DNA from 3 places in the Janthinobacterium sp. BJB446 genome. Region 3 is predicted to be linked to each of the others. Evidence: predicted binding sites of a transcription regulator. Region 3 holds the regulator's gene; each other region holds the start of a gene.

Region 1 (9,866 bases), 130 kb from region 3:
AAGACGGGCGTTTCATCGGCTTCTTCACGGCCGCCACGATGGCAGAGTTCCAGGCCTGCGGCGCCGTCTCGTATTACCGGGACGACATGAAGGCGCTCGACGATGCGTATGACACATTCGTGCTCGCGCATGCGCGCACCGACGACTGTTTCGTCAGCAGCCTGGCCATCGACGAAAAATACCGGGGGCAGGGCCTGTTCCGGCAAATGTTCCATGAAATCCGCGACCTGGCCAGCCGCAAGGGCTGTGCGCGCATCACCTTGACGGTATGGGAAAAAAGCGAAGCGCTGCAAGTGTATCTGCACAAGGGTTTTCGCAGCGTGGGCACGTTCGACTATGCCTACAGCCTGTTCTATGACCGGCTGCATTTCCTCGTGTATGAGGGAAACTGAAGAGGGAAATTGAAGGCAGCAGGGGCGGCCGGCAGCCGCCCCGTGATGAGGCTTACAGGGCCAGGAAGGCCAGGCCCGCCACGGCCGTCGGCAGCAGGGCGCCGGCCAGCAAACCGACGGCGCCGATCGATTCATCCTTGAAGCCGCGGCGCAGCAGGGCTACGCCGGCCGGGTTCGGCGCATTGGCGATGACGGTCAGGCCGCCGCCGGCCACGGCGCCGGCCATCAGCATGTATTTCGCTTCGTCCGTCATGCCGACGATCAGCGAACCGAGGTAGGTGAGGGCCGCATTGTCGGTAATGGCCGTCAAGCCCAGCGCGCCGAAGAACAGGGCCAGCGGCTTCAGGCTCGAAACGATGGGCTGCAGCCACCATTGCTGCATGCCGCCCAGTACCACCAGGCCGCCCAGGAAGAAGCCGACCAATAAACCCTCTTTCAGGATCAGCGGGCTTTGATAGCGCTCATACGCCTGCACGAAGCCGAGGAAGAACAGGAACAGGCCGATGAATAGCACGGGATGGTGCGCCAGGGCGACGACGCCGGCCAGCACGATCATGTGCACCAGGCTGACGGCCAGCGGCACTTTCGGCGCTTCCACTTCACCGGCCTTCGGCTTGATGTCGGAGGTGTTGCTGTGCAGGTATTTGCGCAGCAAAATGCTCACGCCCGTCGCGTTGACGAGGACGGCGATGGCGGCCTTCCAGCCGAAATGGCTGGCCATGTAGGCGCTATCCCAGTTCCACGTGGTGGCCACCATCAGCACGGGCGGCGCCGCGTACGAGGTGAGCGTGCCGCCGATGGAAACGTTGACGAAGAGCACGCCCAGCGCGCCGTATTTCAGCCATTCAGGAATGCCCGGGCGGAAGATTTGCGGTGCCAGCATCAACGCAGCCAGGGTCATGGCGGCCGGTTCCGTGATCAACGAACCCGTCAGGGGCACAAGCGCCAGGCCCAGCCAGACGAGGGCCAGTTCCGTGCGCAGCGGCATCACGCGCGCCACGCCTTTCAACAGGCGCTGCACGGCGTCGAGCACGGGGCGCGAGGCAGCCACGACCATGACGACAAAGACGAACAGCGGCTCCGTGTAATGGCGCGACTCGGCATACTCGATGGCCGCATCGCCGCCCGAGACAAAGGCCATGATGATGATCAGGATGAAGGCCCAGAAGCCGAACACGACTTCCACTTCGCCCAGCAAATGCAGCAGGCCCGCATGGCGGGGGTGGCGGCGCGACAAGGTTTCAAACGACTTGGCGGCGAAGGTGTGGATGAGCGCAAGCCCGAAGACGATGGCGCTGATGATTTGGATGGTGGTCAAATGCGTTTCCTTTGGACGGAGGAAGCCGCCCGATGCATTGCCGAGCGGTAAGGAGAGTGCTTATGGTACAGCAATCGATGTGAAAAACGGTGTTTTTCGGACGTGGCGGGACGGCCCCGGGGAGCTGCGGCGCAGATAAGTCTTGCCAAAAGCGGGACTGGATAGTACTGTATATGCATACAGTATTTATCTTCATATTCAATTATGCAACATTCCGAATTGATGGCCTCGCCGGAAGCCTTGCACCCGTCCCTGTGGCGCGCATCGCAGCTGGGGCAGGGCGCCACGCGCTGCCTGGATACGGGCTTTGCCGCCCTGTCCGCGCAGTTGCCCGGCGGCGGCTGGCCCAGCGGCAGCCTCATCGATCTGCTGGTGCAGCAGCCGGGCAGCGGCGAATTGCGGCTGCTGGCGCCCGCGCTGGCGCAGCTGCCGGGCTTGCCCATCGTGCTGCTGCAACCACCCCATCCGCCGCAGGCGCTGGCCTTGGCCGCGCAGGGGCTGGCGCCGTCGCAATTGCTGTGGTTAAAGAGCGCCAGCAGCAAGGATGCCTTGTGGGCGGCGGAAAATATCTTGCGCAGCGGTAGTTGCGGCGCCTTGCTGTTCTGGCAGCCGCATGTGCGCGCCGACAGCCTGCGCCGGCTGCACCTGGCCGCGCAGTCCGGAAACACCCTGTTCTGCATGCTGCGCCCGCTGCACGGCGCGCAGGATGCGTCGCCGGCGCCGCTGCGCCTGTCCGTGCGTCCGGCCGCCGGCGGCATCGAGATCGGCTTCATCAAGCGCCGGGGACCGCAGCGCGACGCGCCCCTGTTCCTGCCCCTGCAACCTCCTTCATTACTGCTACGCCATGCGACTCTGGATCGGCCTGTGCCTGCCCCGGCTCCCGCTCGAAGTGTTTTGCCCGCGCTGGTCGGTTGACAGCCTCGGCGTGGTGCTGGAGCAGGAGCAAGTGATGGCCGTGTCGTCGCTGGCGCGGGCAGCCGGCATCCGGCCGGGCATGCGCCGCGCCGGCGCGCTGATGCTGGCACCACAGGCGCGCCTGCACGAACGCTCTCCCGAACTGGAAGCGCAAGCCTTGCAAGCGGTGGCGCTGGCGCTGCTGCAATATTCGCCGCTGGTGGCGCAGGGCGAGGAAGCGACCCTGCTCGTCGATGCGGGCGCCAGCCTGCGCCTGTTCGGCGGCGTGCGCGCCCTGTGCCGGCAAATCGCGGCCAGCTTGCGCGCGCTCGGCTACACGGCCCAGCTATCCTGCGCGCCCACGGCGCGCGGCGCCTGGCTGCTGGCGCGCGCCGCTACGCACCGGGGCCGGACATTGAGCATGGCCAGCCTGGTGCGCCGCCTCGACCGCCTGCCGTGCGCCTTGCTGCCGCCGGCGCGCCCCTACCTGGAATGGCTGGACGGCATCGGCTGCCGCACCCTGGGGCAGCTGCGCCACTTGCCCCGGCCCGGCTTGCAGCGCCGCTGCGGCGGGGCCTTGCTCGACATGCTCGACGATGCGCATGGCCACGGCACGGAACTGTACCTGTGGCTCGAAGCGCCACCCACGTTCCGCGCCAGCCTGGAATTGTTCGACCGCGTGGAGCACGCCGACGCGCTGCTGTTCGGCGCGCGCCGGCTGCTGCAGCAAATGACGGGCTGGCTGTGCGCGCGGCAATTTGCCGTCGAGCGCATTCAATTGTTGCTGGCGCACGAGCGGGGCCGGGTGGCGCGTGCGCCCACCGTCATCGACCTGGCGCTGGGCGAGGCCGTCTGGCGCGACGAGCACCTGGTGCGCCTGCTCAAGGAACGCCTGGCGCAGCTGGCGCTGGACGCACCCGTGATCGGCCTCACCCTGGAAGCGCTGCAGGTGCAGCCGATGGCGCCGCCCAGCGACACCCTGTTTCCAGAGCCGGGCGGCACGCCGCAAGAGCGCCAGCGCTTGATGGAATTGCTGGTGGCGCGCCTGGGCACGGAGAATGTCTTGCAGGCCGCGCCGCGCGCCGATTACCGTCCCGAGGCGGCCAACCAGTGGCTGCCGCTGCCTGCCAAGGCCGGCGGCAGAAACGCGGTGCCGGACTTGCCGCCCGGCTTGCCCGGCATGCCCCGTCCCGGCTGGCTGCTGGCCCAGCCCATCGCCCTCCTGATGCGCGAGCACCGGCCATTCTATGGCTCGCCCCTGAAAATGGTCTCTGTCGCCGAGCGCATCGAAGCGGGCTGGTGGGGCCAGTCGCAGGCGCGCGATTACTTCATCGCCGAAGGCCTCGACCATGCCCACTACTGGGTCTATCGTGAACGCATCGCCGGCAGCGGAGAAGATGCCGCGCCGCGCTGGTTTTTGCATGGCTTGTTTGGCTGAATGCGTTGTCCTGCTGAAACTGCCATGCTTGGCTATACTGGCTTCCCGGCGCCGCATCTTTAATTGAAATGAAGGATATCCATGACACAGCTTTCCGACTTCCCCATCACCCAAAAATGGCCTGCCCGGCATCCCGAGCGCCTGCAACTGTACTCGCTGCCGACGCCGAACGGCATCAAGGTCTCGATCCTGCTGGAAGAGCTGGGCCTGGCGTACGAGCCGCACCTGGTCAGCTTCGAGCAGAATGACCAGCTGTCGCCCGCCTTCCTGTCCCTCAATCCGAACAACAAGATTCCCGCTATCCTTGACCCGGACGGTCCCGATGGCAAGCCGCTGGCCCTGTTCGAGTCGGGCGCCATCCTGCTGTACCTGGCCGAAAAGACGGGCAAGTTCATCCCCCAGGACGCAGGCCTGCGCTATGAAACGATACAGTGGCTGATGTTCCAGATGGGCGGTATCGGCCCCATGTTTGGCCAGGTGGGCTTCTTCCATAAATTCGCCGGCAAGGATTACGAGGACAAGCGTCCGCTGGAACGCTATATCGGCGAGGCCAAGCGCCTGCTGGGCGTGCTCGAGCAGCGCCTGCAGGGCCGCGACTGGATCATGGGTAGCCAGTACACGATTGCCGACATCGCCATCTTCCCGTGGGTGCGCTGCCTGGTGGGTTTCTATGGGGCGGGCGACCTCGTCGGCTTTGGCAATTTCCCGCATGTGCAGCGCGCGCTGGACGCGTTTCTGGCCAGGCCAGCCGTTGCCAAAGGAGTCAATATTCCCAAGCGGGATTAAAGCAGGAAGTGGCCGGGCGGCGCTACAATGCGCCATCGGCCGCCCTGCGCGGCAGCTTTGATCTGAGACAATGAAATCCACCCGGCAAGATTTTCCCGGCGCGCACGGCCATGTGCTGGCGGCGCGCCTCGATGCGCCCGACGGCGCCATCCGCGCGTATGCGCTGTTCGCCCACTGTTTTACCTGCGGCAAGGATGTGCTGGCCGCGCGGCGCATCGCGCAAGGTCTCACGGAACACGGCATCGCCGTGCTGCGCTTCGACTTCACGGGACTGGGCGCCAGCGAGGGCGAGTTTGCCGCCACCAATTTCTCGTCGAACGTCGACGACCTGGTCGCCGCCGCGGATTTTCTGCGGGCAAAACATGCCGCGCCGCAATTGCTGATCGGCCATAGCCTGGGCGGCGCGGCCGTGCTGGCCGCTGCCGCGCAGGTACCGGAAGCGACCGCCATCGCCACCCTGGCCGCGCCCAGCACGCCCGCCTACGTGACGCGCATGTTCAGCGAGCACCTGGAGCAAATCGCCGCCGAAGGCGAAGCGCTGGTGCAGCTGGAAGGGCGGCCCTTCCGCATCCGCCAGCAATTCGTCGACGACGCGGGCAGCCACAGCCTCAAGACCCACATCACAGGCCTGCGCCGCGCCTTGCTGGTGATGCACGCGCCGAACGACACGACGGTGAGCCTGTCTAACGCGATGGATATCTTCACGGCCGCCAAGCACCCGAAAAGCTTCGTTTCGCTCGACGATGCCGACCACTTGCTGACGGGGCGCGATGACGCGGCCTACGTTGCCAACGTCATCGCTGCCTGGAGCGCGCGCTATATCAGCTAAGTAAGCAAGCGGTCGCCCATGAAAAACGCCGCGGCAGCAGAAGCTGGCGCGGCGCGGATACTATTGGTACTTTACAACACCTGACAAAATCGTAGCGAGCGGCAGTGATTTGTGGCCGAGAAGCGCAGCCGTGCTAAAGCACGGTGAGCATCGCCGGCCGCAAAGCGCGACGCGCAGTAGATTTGGTCAGGTGTTCTCAGTCTTCGTCAAATTCGGCGGATAGATCCTTCCAGCCCTTGCTTACGGCAAAGGCTGAAAATTCCTCGGGCGCTTCCAGAACGATCAGTTTCTTGTCTTGCAAGCCAAGGTCGCCGTGGCCGAAATCGGGGCCTACGTAGCCGAGGCTGCGAAGGCGCGCCAGGATGTGGCCGACCAGGGTCTTGTCCTTATAGGCGCCCGCTTCGAGCGGGGCGGCGAAATCGACGTAGACGTCGATGATGCCGTAGCCTTCGTCGAAGATGCGGATGGCCTTGATGTCGTGGGCACGGCCGGAGCCGTCGGTGGCCTTGAAGGGGCCGCTGAGCTGGATGTCGGTGTCATTGTTCATGCCGCCAGCATACACCAAAAGCCGGTGCCGCATGGGGGACGCCATGCAAAATCCTCTTGGGCTGGGCATGTAAAAATTTCTTACAAATTTGGCGGCGTCTGGGGCGTTTTTCGCCAATTTCAAGGCCTTGAAAGGGGCTGGAGAGGCCGTATATCGGTAACAAGCGGATGCTCATGGTGAGGTCCGCCCCTCTTATCGCTTCATTTGAAAAGGATATTTATCATGCGTACTTTTGACCTTGCTCCCCTGTACCGTTCCGCCATTGGCTTTGACCGCCTGGCACAGCTGCTCAACGAACAGCGCGCCGATGCGCAACCGAGCTATCCGCCGTACAACATCGAACTGGTGTCGGAAGATAAATACCGCATCGTGATGGCATTGGCCGGCTTCTCGCGTGAAGAGATCGACATCATCACCGAACGCGATTCCCTGCACGTCACGGGCCGCAAGCAGAAAGATGGCGTTGAGCGCACCTTCTTGCATCGCGGTATCGCTGCCCGCGATTTCGAACAGCGTTTCCAGCTGGCCAACCACGTGAAGGTCACGGGCGCCACGTTTGAAAACGGCATGCTGACCATCGACCTGGTGCGCGAAGTGCCAGAAGCGCTGAAACCGCGCAAGATCGAGATCGGCTCCGGCAGCGGCGCCACCGTCAGCGCGCTGGAACAGCGTCAGGCGGCCTGATCTGATCGTGGCGCCCTCCGGGCGCCCGGGCAGGTTCCTTTCATGCAGTAAAATACTGGCCGGTTGATCCGGCCAGTGTCACGTCCGGAGCCCGTTCGGACCCTTCATCGCCCGCCATGCGCGGTGCGCGCGGCACGCAAGATTAAACCCTGCTTAAAGGCGCAAATGCCTGTTTCCAAATAGAAAAATGTTAAGCACCGCCTAAGACTCGTGGCCCAATATTGCATACATCAAAATCTCATTGAATGAGGAGCAATTCATGGAACAGCAAACGAATACCGCATCCCTGAAAATCAAACGCACCGTAGCCGCGCTGGCCGCGATCGGTGTGCTGGGCGCCGGTGGCGCCATGGTGGTGCATCAGAACAATGCTGGCGCGAATGCCGCAGCGGCTGCGGCCGCCCCCGTGGCAGCGGCAGTCGCGCCCGCCACCGCCGCCGCGCCGCTGGTGGCCTTGCCCGACTTTAGCCAGATCGCCGCGCGCAACAGCCCGGCCGTCGTCAATATCAGCGTCACGGGCAGCACCAAGGTGGCGTATGACCCGTCGGCCCAGGCCGGCAACGACGATTTCGGCAACGACCCCTTCTTCGAGTTCTTCCGCCGTTTCCAGGGTCCGCAAGGCGGGCAGCGCGGTGGCCGCGACGTGCCCACGCATGGCCTCGGTTCCGGCTTCATCGTCAGTCCGGACGGCATCATCATGACGAATGCCCACGTGGTGCGCGATGCGCGCGAAGTGACCGTCAAGCTGAACGACCGCCGCGAATTCCGCGCCAAGGTGCTCGGTACGGATCCGAAGACCGATATCGCCGTGCTGAAGATCGACGCCAATAACCTGCCCATCGTGCCGCTCGGCCATTCCAGCGACCTGAAGGTGGGCGAGTGGGTGCTGGCCATCGGTTCGCCATACGGCTTCGACAGCACGGTGACGGCTGGCGTCGTCAGCGCCAAGGGCCGTTCCTTGCCGGACGACAGCAATGTGCCGTTCATCCAGACGGACGTGGCAGTGAATCCAGGCAACTCGGGCGGCCCGCTGTTCAATACGCGCGGCGAAGTGGTCGGCATCAATTCGCAGATCTACAGCCAGACGGGCGGTTTCCAGGGCCTGTCGTTCGCCATCCCCATCGACCTGGCTAGCCGCATCAAGGACCAGATCGTTGCAACGGGCAAGGCCAGCCATGCCAAGCTGGGCGTGACGGTGCAGGAAGTCAACCAGGGCTTTGCCGACTCGTTCAAGCTGGCCACGCCGGAAGGCGCGCTGGTCGCCAACGTGGAGCGGGGCAGCCCGGCCGACAAGGCGGGCCTGAAATCGGGCGACGTGGTGCGCAAGGTGAATGGACAGCGCATCATCGGTTCGGCCGACCTGCCGGCGCTGGTGGGCACCTCTTTGCCAGGCGACAAGATCAGCATGGATGTCTGGCGTGACGGCAAGATCGTCAGCCTGACGGCGACCTTGGGCAATGCGGCCGACAAGGTGGCCGAAGTGGCGAAGAGCGACAGCGCCGCCGGCAAGGTAAAGCTGGGCCTGGCCCTGCGTCCGTTACAATCGGATGAAAAACGCGAGGCGGGCATCAGTGCCGGCCTGCTGGTGGAAGACGCGGGCGGCGCCGCCGCGAATGCCGGAGTGCAGCCGGGCGACGTGCTATTGTCGGTGAATGGCCGTCCCGTCAACACGGTCGAGCAGGTGCGCGACGTGGTGGAAAAATCCGCCAAGTCGGTGGCCTTGCTGATACAGCGCGGCCCCGATAAGATCTTCATTCCCGTGCGTTTGGGCTGAAAACAAGAGTAACTAGAGAGAGGCAAGCCATGCGCTTATTGCTGGTAGAAGACGATACGATGATCGGCGAGGTGGTGCTCGATCTGCTGCGCGCCGAGCATTACGCGGTGGACTGGGTCAAGGATGGCGACATGGCCGATACGGCCCTGCAGACGCAGACCTATGACCTGGTGCTGCTGGACCTGGGCCTGCCCCGCAAGGATGGCCTCGACGTGCTGCGCTCGATGCGTTTGCGCAAGCTCGACACGCCGGTGCTGGTCGCCACGGCGCGCGACGCCATCGAGCAGCGCATCGCCGGCCTCGACGCGGGCGCCGACGATTACGTGCTCAAGCCGTATGACCTCGACGAATTGCTGGCGCGCATACGCGCCCTGCTGCGGCGCGCCTCGGGGCGGCCGGAACCGATCTTCGAGCACCAGGGCGTGAGTATCAATCCGCTGACGCGCGAAGTGATCGCCGAGGGCCATCCCGTCAACCTGTCGGCGCGCGAATGGGCCGTGCTGGAAGCGCTGATCGCGCGTCCCGGCATCGTGCTGTCGCGCGCGCAACTGGAAGAAAAGCTGTACAGCTGGAAGGATGAAGTCAACAGCAATGCCGTGGAAGTGTATATCCACGGCTTGCGCAAGAAGCTGGGCAGCGACTTGATCCAGAACGTGCGCGGCCTCGGTTACATGGTGCCCAAGGCATGAGGATGAAGGTCACGGTGACGCACTCGCTGCGCGGCCGCCTGCTGTGGTTTTTGCTGGCGGCCATCATCATGGCGGCCCTGGCGCAGGCGTCGATCGCCTACCGCAGCGCCCTGTACGACGCCGACCAGATTTTTGACTATCACATGCAGCAGATGGCCCTGTCGCTGCGCTCCGGCGCGCCGCTGGCCAACCATGCGCAAGCCTTGCCGGCCGACCCCGTCAACAACGACATGGTGGTGCAGGTATGGACGCCGGACGGCGTGCAGGTGTTCCGCTCGATCACGCGCGCGGAACTGCCGCAGCGCGCCGTGCTGGGCTTTTCCAACGTGAAAGCCAACGGCACGACCTATCGCATCTTCTCCGTGCAAACCAGTTCCCAGACCGTGCAGATCGCCCAGGACATGGCCGTGCGCAAGCGCATGGCCGGCAGCCTGGCCTTGCGCACGGTGGGCCCGATCGCGCTGATGGCGCCGATTCTGATGCTGGTCGTCTGGTGGGTCGTCAGCGGCTCGCTG
Region 2 (9,866 bases), on a different contig from region 3:
CTGACGGAAGCGTCGTTGAAAGGCAAGTGGTCGGTATTCGTGTTCTACCCAGCCGACTTCACCTTCGTTTGCCCAACCGAACTGGAAGATCTGGCCGATCACCACGCTGAATTCCAGAAGCTGGGCGTCGATGTCTACGGCATCTCGACCGATTCGCATTTCGCGCACAAAGCATGGCACGACACCTCGGACGCGATCAAGAAAGTGCAATACGCACTGATCGGCGACCCAACCGGTACCCTGTCGCGCAACTTCGAAGTCATGATCGAAGAAGAAGGCATGGCACTGCGCGGTACCTTCGTCATCAACCCGGACGGTTTCATCAAAGTACTGGAAGTGCATGACAACGGCATCGGCCGTGACGCATCGGAACTGTTGCGCAAAGTTAAGGCAGCTCAATACGTTGCCGCTCACCCAGGCGAAGTTTGCCCAGCCAAATGGACGGAAGGCGCAGCAACCCTGACCCCATCGCTGGACCTGGTTGGCAAGATCTAAGTCTCGATGCAGCACGTAGCAAACAAGTAGTTACCGCGATGCCGGACCGGGCGTCCGGCCCGGCATTCGCCTAAATATTTGTAAAGGAAGAAAAAATCATGTTAGATGCAACCCTCAAAACCCAACTGAAATCCTACCTGGAAAAAGTGGTGTATCCGCTTGAGCTGGTCGCCTCTCTCGATGACAGCGCAAAAGCCCGCGAGATGAAGGAATTGCTCCAGGAGATAGTCCTGTTGAGCGACAAGATCACGCTGGTCGAGCGCCTTGACGCTGGCGTACGGGCCCCGTCGTTCAGCATCAACCGTACCGGCTCCGACATCGGCGTGCGTTTCGCCGGCGTGCCGCTGGGCCACGAATTTACCTCGCTGGTGCTGGCGCTGCTGCAAGTGGGCGGCCACACCATCAAGTTCGACGACGCCGTGATCGAGCAGATCCGCAACCTCGACGGCGATTACGAGTTTGAAACATTTATTTCGCTCTCCTGCCATAACTGCCCGGAAGTGGTGCAGGCATTGAATGCCATGGCCGTGATCAACCCGCGCATCAAGGTCACCACCATCGATGGCGGCGTGTTCCCGAAAGAAGTGGAAGCGCGCCAGATCATGGCCGTGCCGATGATGTTCCTGAATGGCGAGCACTTTGGCCAGGGACGCACGAATGTCGAGGAAATCCTCGCCAAGCTCGACACCAATGCCGGTGCACGCCAGGCGGAAGCGCTGAACAAGAAAGACGTCTTTGATGTACTGATCGTCGGCGGCGGCCCTGCCGGCGCGGCAGCGGCCATCTACGCGGCCCGCAAAGGCATCAAGACGGGCGTGCTGGCCGAGCGTTTCGGCGGCCAGGTGCTCGATACCCTTGCCATCGAGAATTTTATTTCGGTCAAGGAAACGGATGGTCCGAAGTTCGCCATGGCGCTGGAACAGCACGTCAAGGAATACGAAGTCGACATCATGAACACCCAGCGCGCCGCGAAATTGACGCCAGGCAAGTTGGTGCAGATTGAAACGGCCAATGGCGCCATCTTGAAAGCCAAGACCGTCATCCTGGCCACGGGTGCCCGCTGGCGCGAAATCAACGTGCCGGGCGAGAAGGAATACCGCAACCACGGTGTCGCCTACTGCCCGCACTGCGATGGTCCGCTGTTCAAGGGCAAGCGCGTGGCCGTGATCGGCGGCGGCAACTCGGGCGTGGAAGCGGCGATCGACCTGGCCGGCCTGGTGAAGCACGTGACCCTGATCGAATTCGGCGCGGAACTGCGCGCCGATGCGGTGCTGCAACGCAAGCTGCACAGCTTGCCTAACGTGACCGTGATCACGTCGGCGCAAACCACCGAAATCCACGGCGACGGCAAGATCGTCAATGGCCTGAGCTACACGGACCGGGTCAGCGGCGAGTCGAAAAAGGTCGAGCTGGAAGGCGTCTTCGTGCAAATCGGCCTGGTGCCAAACACGGAGTGGCTGAAAGGCACGGTAGCGTTGTCGCGCCACGGCGAAATCGAAGTCGATGCACGTGGCCAGACTTCGGTCCCCGGCGTGTTTGCGGCCGGCGACGTCACCACGGTGCCGTACAAGCAGATCATCATCGCCACCGGCGAAGGCGCCAAGGCAGCTTTGTCCGCCTTTGACCACCTGATCCGCTCGGATGACGAGGAAGTGGTCGAAGAGTCTGCCGCCAAGGAAGCGCTGACGGCGTAACTATTGAGCCGTATCAAAAAAAACCGGAACGCCGCAAGGTGGTTCCGGTTTTTTTATGAGCGCAGGAAATCAGCTACCCGCGTACAGCGGGTTGCCGGCCACATACACTTGAATCCCATCGACGGGCATGTCCTTCGGTGCGATGTCGGCCAGGGCGAAGACGGTCCTGTTGTTGAAGGTTTGCACGTGCCACGTAAAGCGCTGGCCGGCGCGCGCGATGGTGACGGTTTCGCCGTGCGTGACGTTGATGTGGCGCGTGTCGGGCTGCAGGTCGATGCTGCGCTGGGCGGCGGCGTGCGGGGCGCTGCTGCCATAGTCGGCGGGCGTGCCTGTCGGACCGGCCGCGATGGCCGAGGCGGCGAAGGCGGCGCACAAAATCGCCAGGGCGCTGCGGTGGGTGTTCAACATAGTAATCTCCAAGAATAAGCCTGGCGCGGTGAATAAGCGCGCCGTGTTATGGGTAATGGCTGCACCGGGATCGCCGGATTTTGCAACACGGCATCGTAAGCTGTCCTTGGTCGATCTGCAAAGCTGTATTTCCTGTCTATATTTCCACCGTGGCTGCCAGCGGCACGTCCGGCGCCAGGTGGCTGGTCAGCACGATGCACTGGCGCGCCAGGCGGGCCGGATCGGCCAGGCGCGCGCGCAGGTGCAGCATGGCCGCCGCATCGAGGCCGTTGAACGGTTCATCGATCAGCAGCAGGCGCACGGGCAGGGCCAGGGCCAGCGCCAGTTGCAGTTTTTTATGCTGGCCCAGGGACAGGGCGTTGATGCTTTGCTGCAAGGTCGACGTCATGGCAAACGCGCTCAGCTCGTCGTTCAGCAGGGACTGGTCGCTGCCCGGATACAGGGCCAGATGCAGGTCGAGAAATTCGTGCACTTGCAGCCAGGGCAGGGCGGGCGCGTCGCCGCCACAATAGGACGCTTGCGCGCGGTAGGCCAGCGGCATGAAGCCGCTGTCGATACCGTCCAGGCGGATGGCGCCGCGCGCGGGCAGCAGGGCGCCGCCTGCCAGCTTCAGCAAGGTCGTCTTGCCGGCCCCGTTCGCGCCGCGCAGCCAGGTGATGCCGGGGCCGAATTGCAGATTGCAGCCCTGGAAGACGCTGTGCGTGGGGAAGTGGAAATCGAGGTGTTCGATCTGCAGGGTGGGGGACGACAGGTTCAATTCCATAATTCGCTTCCGATGGCGCTCAAGGCAAGGATGGACAGGACGACGAGGGTGACTCGCCCGCGCGCCGTGAGGCGGGGCAGGCCGACGATGGCCAGCAGGGCCAGGCTGGCGGTGATGGCGTACACGCTGGTGACGCGCTGCCGCAAGGCGGCTGGATCTATGCAATACAGCAAGACGCCAGCGCCCAGCAGCACGGCAAAGGCGGGCAGCAGGCTGGCCGCGCAAGCCAGGCGCGTCAAGGCCGTGCTGGCCATGGGCCAGGCGTTCAGCGTGGGGCGCAGCACGGCGATCTGCTCGCGCACGGCCTTGTCGCCCCGGTCCGTCAGAATGACCAGGCTGGCGCTGGCCAGCAAACCGAGCAGCGGCGCCGGCACGAGCGGTGCGCGCAGCAGCCAGGCCAGCATGCTGGCGCCAGCCGTGGCCAGCAGCACGCTTTGCTGCAGGCCGATCACATTGTCATTGCGCCAGAATGGCAGCCAGAACAGCTGACGCCACAGGAACACGGTGCGCCAGCGGGGCCGTTGCGGCACATACGCGGTCATCGTTGGCGGGCGCGCCCTTTGTGTGGGCTGCGGCGCGCGCAGGCGCTGCGCCACGATGAGCGTCGTCAGCAGCCACGCCAGCAGCCAGACGATAAGGGTGGCAGCCATGCCGGGGGCGGCAATCGGGCGCAGCCAGGGAGGCGACTGCGCCAGCCAGATGCTGGCCGAGACGGCATAGGCGAGTCCCAGCGGCAGCATCAGCAGGCCGGCCACGGCGACGTCGGCTTGCCAGCGCAGGCGACGCGGCAAGGGCAGCTGGCGCAGCCAGGCGGCGAGGGGGGCCGGCAACAATCGCTTGCGCAGCAGCCAGGCGGGCAGGCAGGCAAGTGAACAACGCTTGCGCGCCCAGCAGGGCCAGGGCGGCGGGCCAGGGCAAGGTGATGGCGAGAAAACCGGGCAGGGCGATGACGCTGAGCAAGCCCAGCAAGACGGGGCCGGCCAGGAAAAAGAAGATTTCCATGGAACTGGTCAGGCTGGCGGCAAATTGCAGCAAAGCATGATGGGCCAGGCGCAGCCGCAGAGCGATATAGGGATGAGTACTACGGGGCAAGCGCATCGAGGCAGGAGCGGCAGAGTCAGCAGGAGCGCTGATTCTAGAGCATTTGTGGTCCCAGAATGGGAAAAGCCCTTCGGTTCCGGGAACCAAAGGGCTTTTCTTTTATTGGCGGAGCGGACGGGACTCGAACCCGCGACCCCCGACGTGACAGGCCGGTATTCTAACCAACTGAACTACCACTCCAAGCTCGTATGATCTGTGTTGCTGATCCATGAAGCACTGGATAATTTTCTGTATTGGTGGTGGGTGCTGAGAGGCTCGAACTCCCGACCTACGCCTTGTAAGGGCGCCGCTCTACCAACTGAGCTAAGCACCCGCATACCCAGAAAACTATCCCGACGTTTGTCACCACGTCTGGAAGAGGCACTATTATAGGGGGCGCTTTCCCCCTTGTGCAACTATTCTTATGGGATAAAAGCATTTTTTTGCTGAAAAACGCAAAAATATTCGGGGCGAGGGAGGGCTGACGCTTTTTCTGCTTCCGAAATGGGAAAAGCCCTTCGGTTCAGAGAACCAAAGGGCTTTTCTTTTATTGGCGGAGCGGACGGGACTCGAACCCGCGACCCCCGACGTGACAGGCCGGTATTCTAACCAACTGAACTACCACTCCAAGCTCGTATGATCTGTATTGCTGATCCATGAAGCACTGGACAGTTTTCTGATTTGGTGGGTGCTGAGAGGCTCGAACTCCCGACCTACGCCTTGTAAGGGCGCCGCTCTACCAACTGAGCTAAGCACCCGTTGCTTGTCTCAGAAAACCATCCCGACGTTTGTCACCACGTCTGGAAGAGGCGCTATTATAGGACGGGCGAAATCCTTCTGCAAGCGCTTTTTTTCACTTTACTCTGTAATACCCCATTGCGACAGCATCCACGCCATATTGAACGCATTCTCGGCGATGGCGTTATAGCGGCCCGAGGCGCCGCCGTGGCCAGCGCCCATATTCGTTTTCAGCAGCAGGGGATTGCCATCCGTTTTGTACGCGCGCAGCTTGGCCACATACTTGGCCGGTTCCCAGTACATGACCTGGCTGTCGTTGAGGCCCGTCGTCACCAGCATGGCTGGGTAATTCTTGCGCGCAATGTTGTCGTACGGCGAGTAGCTGAGCATGTAGTCGTAGGCCGCCTTCTGGTTCGGGTCGCCCCATTCCAGGTACTCACCCGTCGTCAGCGGCAGGCTGGCGTCCATCATGGTGTTCATCACGTCGACAAACGGCACGGCCGCATGCACGGCGTGGAACAGGTCCGGGCGCATGTTGACGACGGCGCCCATCAGCAAGCCGCCCGCGCTGCCGCCCTGGATGATCAGGCGGTTCGGGCTGGTCCATTTTTCACGCACCAGGTAGTCGGCGCTGTCGATGAAGTCATTGAAGGTGTTTTTCTTCTTCATCAGCATGCCGTCTTCATGCCAGGCTTCGCCCATGTCCGTGCCGCCGCGGATATGCGCCTGCGCATAGATGACGCCACGGTCCAGCAGGCTGATGCGGCTGATGGCAAAACTGGCTTCCGTGGAAATGCCATACGAACCATACGAGTACAGCAGCAGCGGCGCGGAACCGTCGAGCTTGACGCCTTTCTTGTAGACGATCCACAGCGGTACTTGCACGCCATCGCGCGCCTTCACCCACAGGCGCTGCGTGGTGTAGCGGCTGCCGTCAAAGCCGCCGACGATTTCCTGCTGCTTCAGCACCGTGCGCTTGCCGTCTTGCATGCTGACGTCGATGATGGTGGGCGGCGTGACGGGCGACTGGTAGGACATGCGAAATTGCGTGGACGAAAATTCCGGTGTACCGACGGATGTCGCCAGATAGACGGGGTCGTCGAACTGCACCGTTTTCCAGTTTTTATGCGCGAAATCAAGGATGCGCGCGCGGTTCAGGGCACGGGCCTTTTCCATCACCACCAGGTAGCCCTGGAAGACGTCGATGGACTGGATCACGGCATCCTTGTTGTGCGGCACGACGGGCTTCCAGTTCTGCGGCTGCGGCGCGGACAGCGGCGCGCTGACGACACGGAAATTCTTCGCCTCCTTGTTGGTCAGAATATACAGCTGGCCATCGCGGTGCTCGATGCCGTAGCGGTGGCCTTTTTCACGTTTCAGCACGGATTGAAAAGTGCCTTGCGGCGTGCTCGTTGGCAGCAGCAGCACTTCGCTCGTATCCGTGCTGCGCGCGGTGAGCACAAAGTAGCGATGGTCGCGCGTGCGGCTCACGCCGATGGCGAACTGTTCCACCGGCTCGTGATAGACCTGCTGCAAGGTGCCGCCCAGCGGCAGGCGGAACAATCGGTCCGCGCGCTTGGTGGTGGCGTCTTCCTGCGTCAGCATCAGGGTGGCATTGTCCGCCGCCCAGGCCAGGGACGTGACTCGAGGCATGGTATCGCCCAGCAACTTGCCCGTCTTCAAATCCTTGACATGCAGCTCGTACTGGCGGAAACCCGTCGTGTCGGTGGTGTAGGCCAGCAACTGTTCATTCGGGCTGATGCTGAATGCGCGCACGGCAAAGAACTTCTGGCCTTCGGCCAATTGATTCTGATCCAGCAAGATTTCCTCAGCCGCCTGCGCATCGTAGGCGCCGTTTTTGCCGACCGGGCGGCGGCAGTGAATCGGGTATTGTTTGCCCGCTTCCGTGCGCGTGTAATAGTAGAAATTGCCTTGGCGCGCAGGCACGGACAGGTCCACTTCCTGCATGCGGCCCTTGACCTCCGCAGTCACCTTGTCGGCCAGCGGCTGGATCGGGGCCGTGACGGCGGCCGTGTAGGCGTTTTCCGCATTCAGGTAATCGATCACGGCAGGATCGGTTTTCTTTTGCAGCCAGCGGTAGTCGTCCGTGACGACCGTGCCGTGGCGCGTTTCCTGCCACGCCGTCTTGGCGGCGACAGGCGCGGTGGCGAGGGTGGCGGCAACGGTGTTGGTGGCGTCGGCCAGCGCGGATGGCGCCAGTGTGGACAGCAGCAGGGCCGGCAGGATGGATAACCAGGCGGACCGGCGGCGCGAAGCGTGATGGGCGATGGACAAGGCGATTCCCTTTCATAGTTGTGTCAGGATTGTAATCTTGCTATTGAGAAAAGCAACCGCCGTGCTTATGCGTTTCAACTTGCATCCACGGACATTTGCAGTGATACTGTATATAATTACAGTATTCGACAGCATCCCGCCGCGAGGTGCCCTTGACCACATCTGCCCTTACATTGCCTGAAACCCGCCGCTGGATTGCCCACCTGGACATGGATGCCTTCTTTGCCTCCGTGGAACTTTTAAAATATCCGGAACTGCGCGGCGAAGCCGTCGTCATCGGCGGCGGGCGCTTGCAGCAGCCCGTGCTGCAGGAAGACGGCACGCGGCAGTTTGCGCGCATGCGCGATTACGTGGGGCGCGGCGTCGTCACCACGTCGACCTATGCGGCGCGCGCGTTTGGCGTGTTTTCCGCCATGGGCATCATGAAGGCGGCCAAGCTGGCGCCCGACAGCATCCTGTTGCCGGCCGACTTCGAAGCTTACCGCGAGTATTCGGCGCGCTTCAAGCAGGCCGTGGCCCAGCTGTGCCCCATCATCCAGAACGTGGGCATCGATGAAATCTATGTCGACCTGACGGAGTATGGCGAGCAGGCGCCGGCCATGGCGGCGCGCCTGAAGGCGGCCGTGTCCGAGGCGACGGGCCTGTCGTGCTCGATTGGCCTGGCCCCCAACAAATTGCTGGCGAAAATCTGTTCCGACCTGGAAAAACCGGACGGTCTCACCATTTTGCAGCCCGAGGATATCGAAGCGCGCGTGTGGCCCTTGCCGGCGAAAAAGATCAATGGCATCGGCCCGAAGGCGACGGCCAAGCTGGAGGCCCTGGGCATCGTCACCATCGGCGAGCTGGCACGGGCCGACATGGCCATGCTGCGCACGCAGTTTGGCGACTTGTACACGGGCTGGCTGCGCCAGGCGGCGCTGGGCATCGATGACCGGCCTGTGCAGACGAGCCGGGAAACCAAGTCCGTCAGCCGCGAAACGACGTTCGAGCGCGACTTGCAGGTGGTGCGCGACCGCGCCACCCTGTCGGAAAAGCTGGAAAGCCTGTGCACGCGCGTGGCCGGTGACCTCGACAAGCAGTCGCTGGCCGGGCGCACGGTGGGCATCAAGCTGCGCTTCGAGGATTTCAGCACCGTCACGCGCGACATCACCTTGCCCAGCGCCACGGCGGACGCGGCCGCCATCCTGCGCGCCAGCCGCGATTGCTTGCGGCGCGTGCCATTTGAAAAGAAAATTCGCCTGCTGGGCGTGCGTATCTCGACCTTGTCCGATCCGGCCATCGTGACGCGGCAGGCGCCGGCCCAGGCGGAGCTGTTTCCCGCCCTGTAGCGGCATTCCCCACGCATCAACAACACCGCGCCAGTCCGCGCTTTTGACGGCATTCCCGTGTCGAAAGTGTAGAATGGCGTTCCCCTGGCACTACTGAAACAAACGGAAGACAAAAACTATGTGGTTCAAGAATCTTCAGATTTACCGCCTGCCCGCACCATGGGCCTATACGCCAGAACAACTGGAAGAGGCCTTGTCCTCGAACAAATTTACGCCGGCGACCAGCATGGATCTGATGCGCCAGGGCTGGGATACGCCACGCCCGAACGGCGGTCTGGTCCACGTGGTCAACAAGCAGATGCTGATCTTGCTGGGCACGGAAAAGAAACTGCTGCCAGCGACCGTCATCAATCAGGTGGCCAAGGCCCGCGCTGCCGAGATGGAAGAAGCACAAGGCTTTGCGCCTGGCAAGAAAGCCATGAAGGAATTGAAGGAGCGCGTGGCCGACGAGTTGCTGCCGCGCGCCTTCAGCATCCGCAGCAACGTCTGGACGTGGATCGACCCCGTCAATGGCTGGCTGGTGGTCGATGCCGCCAGCCCGGCAAAGGCCGATGAAGTCATCAAGCTGCTGTTGAAAGCCGTCGACAAATTACCGCTGGAAAGCCTGCGCGTGCAGCGCTCGCCCGTGGCGGTGATGACGGAATGGCTGCAGGCCGACGACGCGCCTGCCGGCTTCACGGTCGACATGGATACGGAATTGCGCGCCACGGGCGAAAGCAAGGCCACCGTGCGCTATGTGCGCCACACTCTGGAAGCGGACGACGTGCGCCGCCACATCGCGGCCGGCAAGCAGTGCACGCGCCTGGCGATGACGTGGAACGACAAGATTTCGTTCGTGCTGACGGAATCGCTGGCCATCAAGAGCGTCAAGCCGCTGGACGTGATCAAGGAAACGGAATCGAGCACGAAGAACGACGAAGAACGTTTCGACGGCGACGTGATGCTGATGACGGGCGAACTGAGCAAGCTGATGGCCGACGTGGTCGAGGCATTGGGCGGCGAAGCGACGGCGTAACAGCAGCCATGCTGCTACAAAAAAAGGAGCTGCGGCTCCTTTTTTTTCGC
Region 3 (9,866 bases):
CCCGTCGTCAACCTCGGCTACCGCATCGACTGCGGCGGCGCCGCGCTGTTTTTCAGCGGCGACCATGAACCGTTCTACAACCTGCATCCGCCCGGCCATGCCGAGCACGCGGCCTGCGCGGCGCGCAATGCACAGCGCCAGGCCGGCATCGACGCACTGGTCGCCGGCGTCGACGCGCTGATCATGGATTGCTCGTACACGCGCGAGGAATATCCGGGCAAGCAGGGCTGGGGCCACGGCACCTTCGACGCCGCCTTCGACCTGGCCCTGCGCTGCGGCGCGCGGCGCCTGTACTGCACCCACCACGAACCGACCCGCAGCGACGAGCAGCTCGAAGCCGTGTTTGCCGACGTGATGGGCCGCTATGCGAGCCGCCTGGACGGCCTGCAGGTGTTCCTCGCCTACGAGGGGCTGACGGTGGACCTGGCCGGCGCATAAAAAAAAGGAACCTTGCGGTTCCTTTTTTTGAATGTGCCCAATTGGTGCAAGGCCCTCTGAAAACCGTAGCGAGCAAGCCCGATATCGGATTGAGTAGCGGAGCTGTACTTTAGTACAGTGAGCAACGGAGATTCGATAGGGGGTTGCGCAGTAGGTTTGCAGGGGCGCCTTACATGATGTGGTGGCCAATCCACCAGGCGACTGCGGCAACGAAGGCGGAAGCCGGAATCGTGAAGATCCAGGCCCAGACGATATTGCCCGCCACGCCCCAGCGCACGGCCGACATTTTTTGCGACGAGCCGACGCCGACGATGGCGCCCGTGATCGTGTGCGTGGTCGACACGGGAATGCCCAGCGCCGTCGAGACGAACAGGGTGATCGCGCCACCGGTTTCGGCGCAGAAGCCGCCCACCGGTTTGAGCTTGGTAATCTTCTGGCCCATGGTCTTGACGATGCGCCAGCCGCCGAACAGCGTACCGAAGCTGATGGCCGTGTAGCACGAGATGATGACCCACATCGGCGGCATGGCATCGGCCGCGCTCGAGTAGCCGGCGGCGATCAGCAGCATCCAGATGATGCCGATGGTTTTTTGCGCATCGTTGCCGCCGTGGCCCAGGCTGTAGGCGGCCGCCGATACCAGCTGCAAACGGCGGAACCACTTGTCGACCTTGCGCGGCGTCGAACGCACGAAAATCCACGACACGAGCAGCATCATGATCGAACCGAACACAAAGCCCAGCACGGGTGCGATGACGATGAAAGCCACGGTTTTCCACAGGCCGGCCGCGACCAGCGCGCCCGTGCCGGACTTGGCGACAGCGGCGCCCACCAGGCCGCCGATCAGCGCGTGCGAGGACGACGAGGGAATGCCGTAGTACCAGGTAAACAAATTCCAGAAGATGGCGCCCATCAGCGCGCCGAAGATCACGTACTGGTCGATCACCGCCGGGTCGATGGTGCCCTTGCCCACCGTGGCGGCCACGGTCAGCTGGTGGAACACGAAGATGGCGACGAAGTTGAACGTGGCGGCCATGGCAACCGCGGTCTGCGGTTTCAATACGCCCGTCGAGACCACCGTGGCGATCGCGTTGGCGGCATCATGGAAGCCGTTCATGAAGTCAAACAGCAGCGCGAGGACGATCAACAGGCCTAGCACGTAGATGCTGATTTGTATGGTCATTGTAGTTTCTTTTCTGATTCTGGTTCAGGACAGGCCCAACGCTTACGCGTTTTCGACGATGATGCCTTCGATAATATTGGACACATCTTCGCAACGGTCGGTCACGGTTTCCAGAATTTCGTAGATCGCTTTCAGCTTGATCAGGTTGCGCACGTCCGGCTCATCGCGGAACAGCTTGGACATGGCGGCGCGCATCACGTGGTCGGCGTCCGATTCCAGGCGGTCGATCTCTTCGCAGATGGCGACGATCTTGCGCGAGTTGTCCATGTTATGCAGCATGGCGACGGCGTCGCGCACTTTTTCGGTACAGGCCAGCACCAGTTCGGCCAGGCGCTTGGCTTCCGGCGTGACGGCTTTCAGATCGTACAGCGAAACGGTTTGCGCCGCATCTTCCAGCAGGTCGAGGATGTCGTCCTGGCGCGTGATCAGCTGATGGATGTCGTCGCGGTCGATCGGCGTGATGAAGGTCTTGTGCAGCATTTCCACGGTGGCGTAGGTGACTTTGTCCGCCTGTTTCTCGATGCTTTCGATCGCATGCACGCGGTTTTCCAGGTCGTCGAAATTGGTCATCAGGCCGAGCATCTCTTTGGCGCCCTTGACGCACAGTTCCGCGTGCTGGTTAAACAATTCAAAAAACTTGCCCTCAGTGGGCATCAAGCGTCCAAACATGTCATTCTCCGTTAAGCATTGAGTCGTGTTATTTACTACAGAAAGCCGCCCCTTTTGATGAAGGGGCGGCCAATGGAATATCAGTGCTGCTGTGTTAGTCGCCTTGGTAAAGCGCCAGGCCACCACTGTAATTGCCAAATTTGGTGTACTGCCCCATGAAGGTGAGGCGGATGCTGCCGATTGGACCGTTACGTTGTTTACCGATGATGATTTCGGCCGTTCCCTTGTCTGGCGAGTCGGGGTTATACACCTCGTCGCGGTAAATGAACAGGATCACGTCGGCATCCTGCTCAATAGCGCCCGATTCGCGCAAGTCGGACATGACAGGACGTTTGTTCGGGCGTTGCTCCAGCGAGCGGTTCAGCTGGGACAGCGCGATCACGGGGCAGCCGAGTTCTTTCGCCAGGCCTTTCAAGCCCCGCGAAATCTCGGAAATCTCCGTGGCGCGGTTGTCGCCCGGCGTATTGGCCGACATCAGCTGCAAGTAATCGACGATGATCAGGCCCAGCTTGCCGCATTGACGCGACAGGCGGCGCGAGCGGGCGCGCAATTCGATCGAGTTGAGCGCCGGCGTTTCATCGATGTACAACTGCGCGTCGTTCATCTTCTGGATCGCATTCGTCAGGCGCGGCCAGTCCTCGTCGTTCAGGCGGCCCGTGCGCAGGCGGTGCTGGTCCAGCTGTCCGACGGAGCCGAGCATACGCATGGCCAGTTGGGCGCCGCCCATCTCCATCGAGAACACGGCCACGGGCAAGCCGCTGTCGATGGCCACGTTTTCGCCGATGTTGACGGAAAACGCCGTCTTGCCCATCGACGGACGGCCCGCCACGATCACCAGGTCGCCCGGCTGCAGACCGGAGGTCATGCGGTCGAGGTCGATGAAACCGGTGGGCACGCCCGTGATTTCACTCTGGTTGTCGCGGCTGTACAGTTCGTCGATGCGCTCGACCACTTGCGTCAGCAGGGGCTGGATGGCGGTCCAGCCCTGGGCGCCGCGCGCGCCTTCTTCGGCGATGGCGAAAATCTTCGATTCGGCCTCGTCAAGCATCTGCTTGACTTCCTTGCCTTGCGGGCTGAAGGCCGTGCCGGAGATATCGTCGGCGACGGTGATGAGCTTGCGCAGCACGCCGCGGTCGCGCACGATCTCGGCGTAGCGCCGGATGTTCGCGGCCGATGGCGTGTTTTGCGCCATGGCGTTCAGGTAAGCGAGTCCGCCCACATCATCGGCCTTGCCGAGCTGGGTCAGGGTTTCAAAAACAGTAATGACATCGGCTGGCTTGGAAGCGTTAACCATCTTGACGATTTGCTCGAAGATGATGCGATGGTCATAGCGATAGAAATCCTCCGCATGCATGAAGTCGGCGATGCGGTCATACGCGGCATTGTCGCGCAGCAGACCACCAATGACGGATTGTTCTGCTTCGATCGAATGCGGCGGAATACGGAGGGAATCCAGTTGCGGATCAGAGGGGGCGTTCATGGCGCGAATTATACCCGCTTCGGCGTGCTGGCAAAAATAAAGGGCTGAAATTGAGCGAAAAAAAGGCCACAAAAAAGCCGGGCGAACCCGGCTTTTCATAGTGCGGCAACGCTTGCGGGCCAGGCCCGCAGACGATTACGCGTTCGCGTCTGGTACGACAGCGATAACAACTTCCACGACCACGTCGGTGTGCAGAGCAACCGAAACGTTGTGCTCGCCAACGATCTTCAGCGGGCCGGTAGGCATGCGGATTTGTGCTTTTTCAACAGCAAAACCTTGCTTGGTCAGCGCTTCAGCGATGTCGAAGTTGGTGACGGAACCGAACAGACGGCCATCAACACCAGCTTTTTGAGCAACTTGAACGGTCAGGCCGCTCAGTTTTTCGCCCTGGGCTTGCGATGCGGCCAGTTTGGCGGCAGCAGCTTTTTCCAGTTCGGCGCGCTTGACTTCGAATTCAGCCACAGCGGTTGCCGTAGCACGACGTGCCAGGCGTTGCGGGATCAGGAAGTTACGTGCGTAACCGTCTTTGACTTTGACGACTTCGCCGAGGTTACCGACGTTAACAACTTTTTCTAACAGAATGATTTGCATAGTTCTTCTCCAGGAATATCTGACCGATTAAGCGTGGTGCAGATCGGTGTATGGCAGCAGCGCGAGGAAGCGAGCGCGCTTGATTGCGGTGTCAACTTGGCGCTGGTAGTGCGCTTTGGTACCGGTCAGGCGTGCTGGCATGATCTTGCCGTTTTCTTGGACGAAGTCTTTCAGCGTGTCGACGTCTTTGTAGTCGACTTGCTCAACGTGAGCTGCGGTGAAGCGGCAGAACTTCTTGCGTTTGAACAACGGGTTTTGCTGTTTGCGTTTTTCTTTAAGCTTGAGCTTATTTTTGTCGAACTTTTTACCGAATGCCATGTCAGGCTCCTGTATCTAAAATGCGCTAGTCAGAATTGACTGCACTAAAATCAATGATGTGAAACACCAAACTCTTGCTGTTGCGGCTCTTCCTGGCCAGGAAACCCGTGAACTGATATACCCCGCCCAAGCTTGCCTGACTGAACCTGCCTGAAATTTCGCCAGCGGCTAGCGCGGCAACATCAAACTCGGTCAAACGGGCAATCCCTGCTTCCATCTGCTGCGAACTGTGTTGCAATACTGCATTCACAATCGGCAGCCCTGCCGGGGTATAGCGCAATATTTCGCGCTCGGCAATGATGGCGGTTACTTGTAGCTGGTTCAGCGCACGATCCTGGTCAAGAATTAAGCTGCTGCTGCGGCTGGAGCGGCTGCTGGTGCTTCGGTGCGGTGGCTTTTGGCCGCGTCTTCGCGTTGTACCGATTTCATCATCGGCGAAGGAGCTGTTTCAGCTTTCTTCATTTTAACGGTCAGGTGACGCAACACGGCATCATTGAATTTGAATGCTGTTTCCAACTCGACCAGGGTCTCGTTGTCGCATTCGATGTTCAGGCAGATGTAGTGTGCTTTAGGCAGCTTTTGGATCGAGTAAGCCATTTGACGGCGGCCCCAATCTTCCACGCGGTGAACCGAACCGCCGCGGGTGGTTACGCTGGCTTTGTAGCGTTCGATCATCGCGGGCACTTGCTCGCTTTGGTCCGGATGGACGATAAAGACTATTTCATAATGACGCATGCAAACTCCTTCAGGTCGGATTGATAATCGCCCACCCCGGCGTCAAGACGGGTGTGGGAAGGTCAGCCGAAGATTATAACCGCCTTTTGCAAACGTTTCAATCATTCCTTCCACCAGCGCCCGAAAAGCCCGCGCGCCACCGTGCTTTCCGCCCCTGGACAAGTATTTCTTGCGAAATTCGCCTAAAACACGGAAATCCCCTTGCATAGTGGGCGATACTGTACAAAAATACAGACTGTTCATATAGACAGCATTTTAGTATGCACCCACCGCTCATGATCAAGCTGACAGCACGACAAGAACAAATCCTGAACCTGATCAAGGACGCGATTGAAAACACGGGCTTTCCTCCCACCCGTGCCGAAATCGCCAATGAACTGGGTTTCAAATCGGCCAATGCGGCCGAAGAGCATTTGCAGGCCCTGGCCCGCAAGGGCGCGATCGAGATTTCTCCCGGCACCTCGCGCGGCATCCGCCTGATCGGCGCGGCCGCTGAAGCCCTGCCATCGAAAGTGCCGGCAGCGCTGCTGATGTCGCTGCCCCTGATCGGCCGGGTGGCGGCAGGCTCGCCCATTCTGGCACAGGAAAACCTGGAAGCGAGCTACAACGTGGACCCCGCCCTGTTTTCTGCCAAGCCCGACTTCCTGCTGAAGGTGCGCGGCTGGTCCATGCGCGACGCCGGCATCATGGATGGCGATTTACTGGCCGTCAAGAAGGTCGATAGCGCCAAGAATGGCCAGATCGTCGTCGCCCGCATCGGCGACGAAGTCACCGTCAAGCGCTACAAGAAAACGGGTTCCGTCATCGAATTGCTGCCGGAAAACCCCGACTTCAAGGTCATTACCGTATCGCCGGAAGATGAATTCGCCCTGGAAGGTTTGGCGGTAGGCTTGATGCGCAGCTGGCATTGAACCTCCGCATGTAAAAAGGGCCGCAACAGCATGACTGTTGCGGCCCTTTTTTATTGCCCAGGCGTTTTATGCGTCCAGGGCGCTACGGAAATCCTCGAGCAAGTCCGCCTCATCCTCGATACCGACGGACACGCGGATCAGGGATTCGGCGATGCCCATGCTGGCGCGGCGCTCGGCGCCCATCTCGTAAAAGATCGTGTGGGCGACGGGAATGACCAGGGTGCGCGTGTCGCCGAGATTGCTCGCTGGAATGGCAAGATTGAGACGATTGAGGAAATCGAAGCAATCGATGCCATCCTTCAGCTCAAAGCTGAACAGCGAGCCATAGCTGCGGAACAAATCCGTCGCCAGCGCGTGCTGCGGATGCGCGGCCAGGCCCGGGTAATGCACGGCCGCTACCCGCGGGTCGGCAGCCAGCATGGTGGCCAGCGCCAGGGCGTTCGAGCAGGTGCGGTCCATGCGCAAGGCCATGGTTTCCGCGCCGACGGCGATATGGTGCGCCGCTTCCGGCCCCAGGGATGCGCCGAAATCGCGCAAGGCCTTGGCGCGGATTTGCGCGATGCCCCACTGCGCCGGCGCCGCCTTCTTGTAATTGTCGAAAATGTTCGGATACTGCGTCCAGTCGAACACGCCCGTGTCCGTCAAGCTGCCGCCCAGGGCATTGCCGTGGCCGCCGATGGATTTTGTCAGCGCATTGACCACCAGGCCCGCGCCCACGGCTTTCGGGCGGAACAGGTAGGGCGTCGTCATCGTATTGTCGACGATGTACAAAATGCCGCGTTCCTTGCACAACGCGCCGATCTTCGCCAGATCGGCGATCTGCGTGCGCGGATTGGCGATGGTTTCCACAAACACGATGCGCGTTTGCGGCGTGATGGCGGCGGCCACGTTGGCCACGTCCGTGGCGTCGACGAACGACACGCCGATGCCCTGCCCCGTCACCGTTTGCCACAGGCTGTTGGTGTTGCCAAACAAAAAGGCCGACGACACGACATGATCGCCCGCGCGCAAGAGCGCCTGCACCACGGCGCCGATGGCGCCCATGCCGGTGGCGAAGCACAGCGTGGCGACGCCGTCTTCCATCTTGTTGACCTTGTCTTCCAGCGCGGAAACGGTCGGATTGCCCTGGCGGCCGTAGCGGAAGCCGGGCTCCTTGCCCTGGAATACGGAAGCGAGCTGGCGCGCATCGCCGTAGCCGAAGGCAACGGAAGTATGCACGGGCTTGTGCAGGGAACCGTGCTCGATGCCCTTGCGGCGGTCGTTATGCAGGATGGTGGTGGTAAAGCCGTAGTTTTTTTTATCGTTCATGATCGCGGAGCAAAAAAAGCCCGGCGCTAGCCGGGCAAGATAATTACGCTTCTGTTGTCGCCAGGTTCAGGTTCAGCTGGGAACGCGGCGTATCTTCGGGCGCTGCCGCCTTCGGATGATGGCGCGCATATTCCAGGCGGTCCAGGTATTCCTGCGACACGTCGCCCGTCACGTACACGCCATCGAAGCACGACGCTTCGAAGTTGGTCAGGGCCGGGTTGACGTCGGCGATGGCCTGCTTGAGCGCGCCGATGTCCTGGTACACTAGGTAGTCGGCCGTGATTTCGCGGCACACTTCTTCCGTCGTGCGGCCATAGGCGATCAGTTCGTCGCGCGTCGGCATGTCGATGCCGTACACGTTCGGGTAGATCACCGGCGGCGCAGCCGAGGCGAAGATGACTTTCGTCGCGCCCGCTTCGCGCGCCATCTGCACGATTTCACGGCTGGTGGTGCCGCGCACGATGGAATCGTCGACCAGCAGCACGACCTTGTCCTTGAATTCGGACGGGATCGCGTTGAGCTTCTGGCGCACGGATTTCTTGCGCGCCGCCTGGCCCGGCATGATGAAGGTACGGCCGATATAGCGGTTCTTGATGAAGCCTTCGCGGTACTCGATGTTCAGCGCCATGGCCAGCTGGATGGCGGCCGGACGCGAGGAATCGGGAATCGGCATGACCACGTCGATATGCACGCCTGGCAATTCGGCGCGGATCTTCTCGGCCAGGTACTCGCCCATTTTCAGGCGCGTGGCGTACACGGAGGCACCGTCGATGACGGAGTCGGGACGGGCCAGGTAGACGAATTCGAACACGCACGGGTTCAGGCTGGCATTGTCGGCGCATTGGGCGCTGTGCAATTGCTTGTCAGCATCGATGAAGACGGCTTCGCCGGGGCCGATGTCGCGCACGAAGCGGAAGCCCATGCCTTCCAGGGCCACGGATTCGGAAGCGATCAGGTATTCCGGACCTTGCTCCGTTTCATTGATGCCCAGGCACAGCGGGCGGATGCCGTGCGGATCGCGGAAGGCCAGCAAGCCCACGCCGGCGATTTGCGCCACGGCGGCGTAACCACCCTTGACGCGGCGGTTCAGCACGGTAACGGCCTTGAAGATGGCTTCCGGGTCCAGGTTCAGGCCCGTCGTCGCTTCTTGGATTTCATGCGCCAGCACGTTGAGCAGCACTTCCGAATCGGAATCGGTATTGATGTGGCGGCGGTCATTCTTGAACATTTCCAGCTTCAACTGTTCCCAGTTGGTCAGGTTGCCATTGTGCGCCAGGGTGATGCCGAACGGCGCATTCACATAGAACGGTTGTGCTTCCTCTTCGCTCGACGAACCGGCCGTCGGGTAGCGGCAATGGCCGATGCCCGTCGTGCCTTGCAGCGAACGCATGTTGCGCGTACGGAAGACGTCACGCACGAGGCCATTGGCTTTGTGCATGGAAAACATACTGCTGTGATTGGTCGCAATCCCTGCCGCGTCCTGACCGCGATGTTGCAGGAGCAACAATGCATCATAGAGCAATTGATTGACAGGTTGATGGGAAACGACGCCGACGATGCCACACATGGTGTGCTCCTAAACTGTGCTACTGATTTTAAAAAAAATTCAAAATTTCACATGCTGCGCGTAAGCGGCAGGCAGATAAGGCTTGATGGCGCGCGCGCCCTGCTCCGCGAGCGGGCTGAGCTGCGCGTTTTTCCAGAATGGCTGCTGCGGTATGGACGTCATGCCACACAAGATGACGGCGGTCAGCACGATCACAAGGCCCCGCGCCACGCCAAACAGGCTGCCCAGGGTGCGGTCGGCCAGGCTCAGGCCCGTCACCTTGACGAGCGCGTCGACCGTCATGGACAGCAATCCCATCAAAATGCGTACGCCGATGAACAGCACCACGAAAGCCAGCAACAAACGGATGGCTTCGCCCGGCACGGCTTCCGGCAGGAATTTCGCCAGCGTGGCGCCATAGGCGTTGGCAATGACGAAAGCCACGATCCAGCTGACCAATGACAGTATTTCCTTGACCAGGCCACGCATCATGCTGATCAGCACGGACGTCACCAGCACGAACAGCACCAGGTAATCGAAGATCGTCACGCGCGCTCAGTGCAACATCACGCCGGTACCAGGCTGCCGCCCAGGCCCAGCTTTTGCAGCTTGGCGCGGGTCTTTTCGGCGTCTTCGCGGCTGCCGAACGGGCCCACGCGCACGCGGATGCGCTCGCCCGCCGGGCTGGAG

Evidence for each region. Region 3 encodes LexA, which represses DNA repair genes until DNA is damaged. Its sites were predicted from a motif close to ACTGTATNNNNATACAGT; they were not measured.
Region 1: a site for LexA is predicted at 1,877-1,894, ahead of imuA (translesion DNA synthesis-associated protein ImuA). Genes of this name have one in related genera too.
Region 2: a site for LexA is predicted at 7,579-7,596, ahead of dinB (DNA polymerase IV). Genes of this name have one in related genera too.

The regions. Positions count from the first base shown of each region.
Region 1 covers NZ_PDZK01000001.1:3,245,320-3,255,185, reverse strand. The annotation lists gene CSQ92_RS14350 (GNAT family N-acetyltransferase) at 1-392, shown strand, start outside; gene CSQ92_RS14345 (putative Na+/H+ antiporter) at 445-1,710, opposite strand; gene imuA (translesion DNA synthesis-associated protein ImuA) at 1,915-2,625, shown strand; gene CSQ92_RS14335 (Y-family DNA polymerase) at 2,555-4,042, shown strand; gene CSQ92_RS14330 (glutathione S-transferase N-terminal domain-containing protein) at 4,124-4,828, shown strand; gene CSQ92_RS14325 (alpha/beta hydrolase family protein) at 4,899-5,657, shown strand; gene CSQ92_RS14320 (hypothetical protein) at 5,854-6,204, opposite strand; gene CSQ92_RS14315 (Hsp20 family protein) at 6,427-6,888, shown strand; gene CSQ92_RS14310 (Do family serine endopeptidase) at 7,148-8,662, shown strand; gene CSQ92_RS14305 (response regulator) at 8,692-9,351, shown strand; gene CSQ92_RS14300 (ATP-binding protein) at 9,354-9,866, shown strand, end outside.
Region 2 covers NZ_PDZK01000006.1:101,379-111,244, reverse strand. The annotation lists gene ahpC (alkyl hydroperoxide reductase subunit C) at 1-495, shown strand, start outside; gene ahpF (alkyl hydroperoxide reductase subunit F) at 594-2,189, shown strand; gene CSQ92_RS25835 (CzcE family metal-binding protein) at 2,259-2,597, opposite strand; gene CSQ92_RS25830 (ATP-binding cassette domain-containing protein) at 2,734-3,360, opposite strand; gene CSQ92_RS25825 (hypothetical protein) at 3,351-4,190, opposite strand; gene CSQ92_RS29135 (hypothetical protein) at 4,229-4,402, shown strand; tRNA gene CSQ92_RS25820 (tRNA-Asp) at 4,565-4,641, opposite strand; tRNA gene CSQ92_RS25815 (tRNA-Val) at 4,699-4,774, opposite strand; tRNA gene CSQ92_RS25810 (tRNA-Asp) at 4,992-5,068, opposite strand; tRNA gene CSQ92_RS25805 (tRNA-Val) at 5,123-5,198, opposite strand; gene CSQ92_RS25800 (S9 family peptidase) at 5,299-7,473, opposite strand; gene dinB (DNA polymerase IV) at 7,647-8,801, shown strand; gene CSQ92_RS25790 (recombination-associated protein RdgC) at 8,920-9,816, shown strand.
Region 3 covers NZ_PDZK01000001.1:3,111,104-3,120,969, forward strand. The annotation lists gene CSQ92_RS13740 (MBL fold metallo-hydrolase) at 1-438, shown strand, start outside; gene CSQ92_RS13745 (inorganic phosphate transporter) at 608-1,618, opposite strand; gene CSQ92_RS13750 (DUF47 domain-containing protein) at 1,661-2,287, opposite strand; gene CSQ92_RS13755 (replicative DNA helicase) at 2,382-3,767, opposite strand; gene rplI (50S ribosomal protein L9) at 3,903-4,358, opposite strand; gene rpsR (30S ribosomal protein S18) at 4,386-4,676, opposite strand; gene priB (primosomal replication protein N) at 4,702-5,001, opposite strand; gene rpsF (30S ribosomal protein S6) at 5,022-5,411, opposite strand; gene lexA (transcriptional repressor LexA) at 5,687-6,322, shown strand; gene CSQ92_RS13785 (cystathionine gamma-synthase family protein) at 6,389-7,630, opposite strand; gene purF (amidophosphoribosyltransferase) at 7,674-9,197, opposite strand; gene CSQ92_RS13795 (CvpA family protein) at 9,237-9,725, opposite strand; gene CSQ92_RS13800 (SPOR domain-containing protein) at 9,743-9,866, opposite strand, start outside.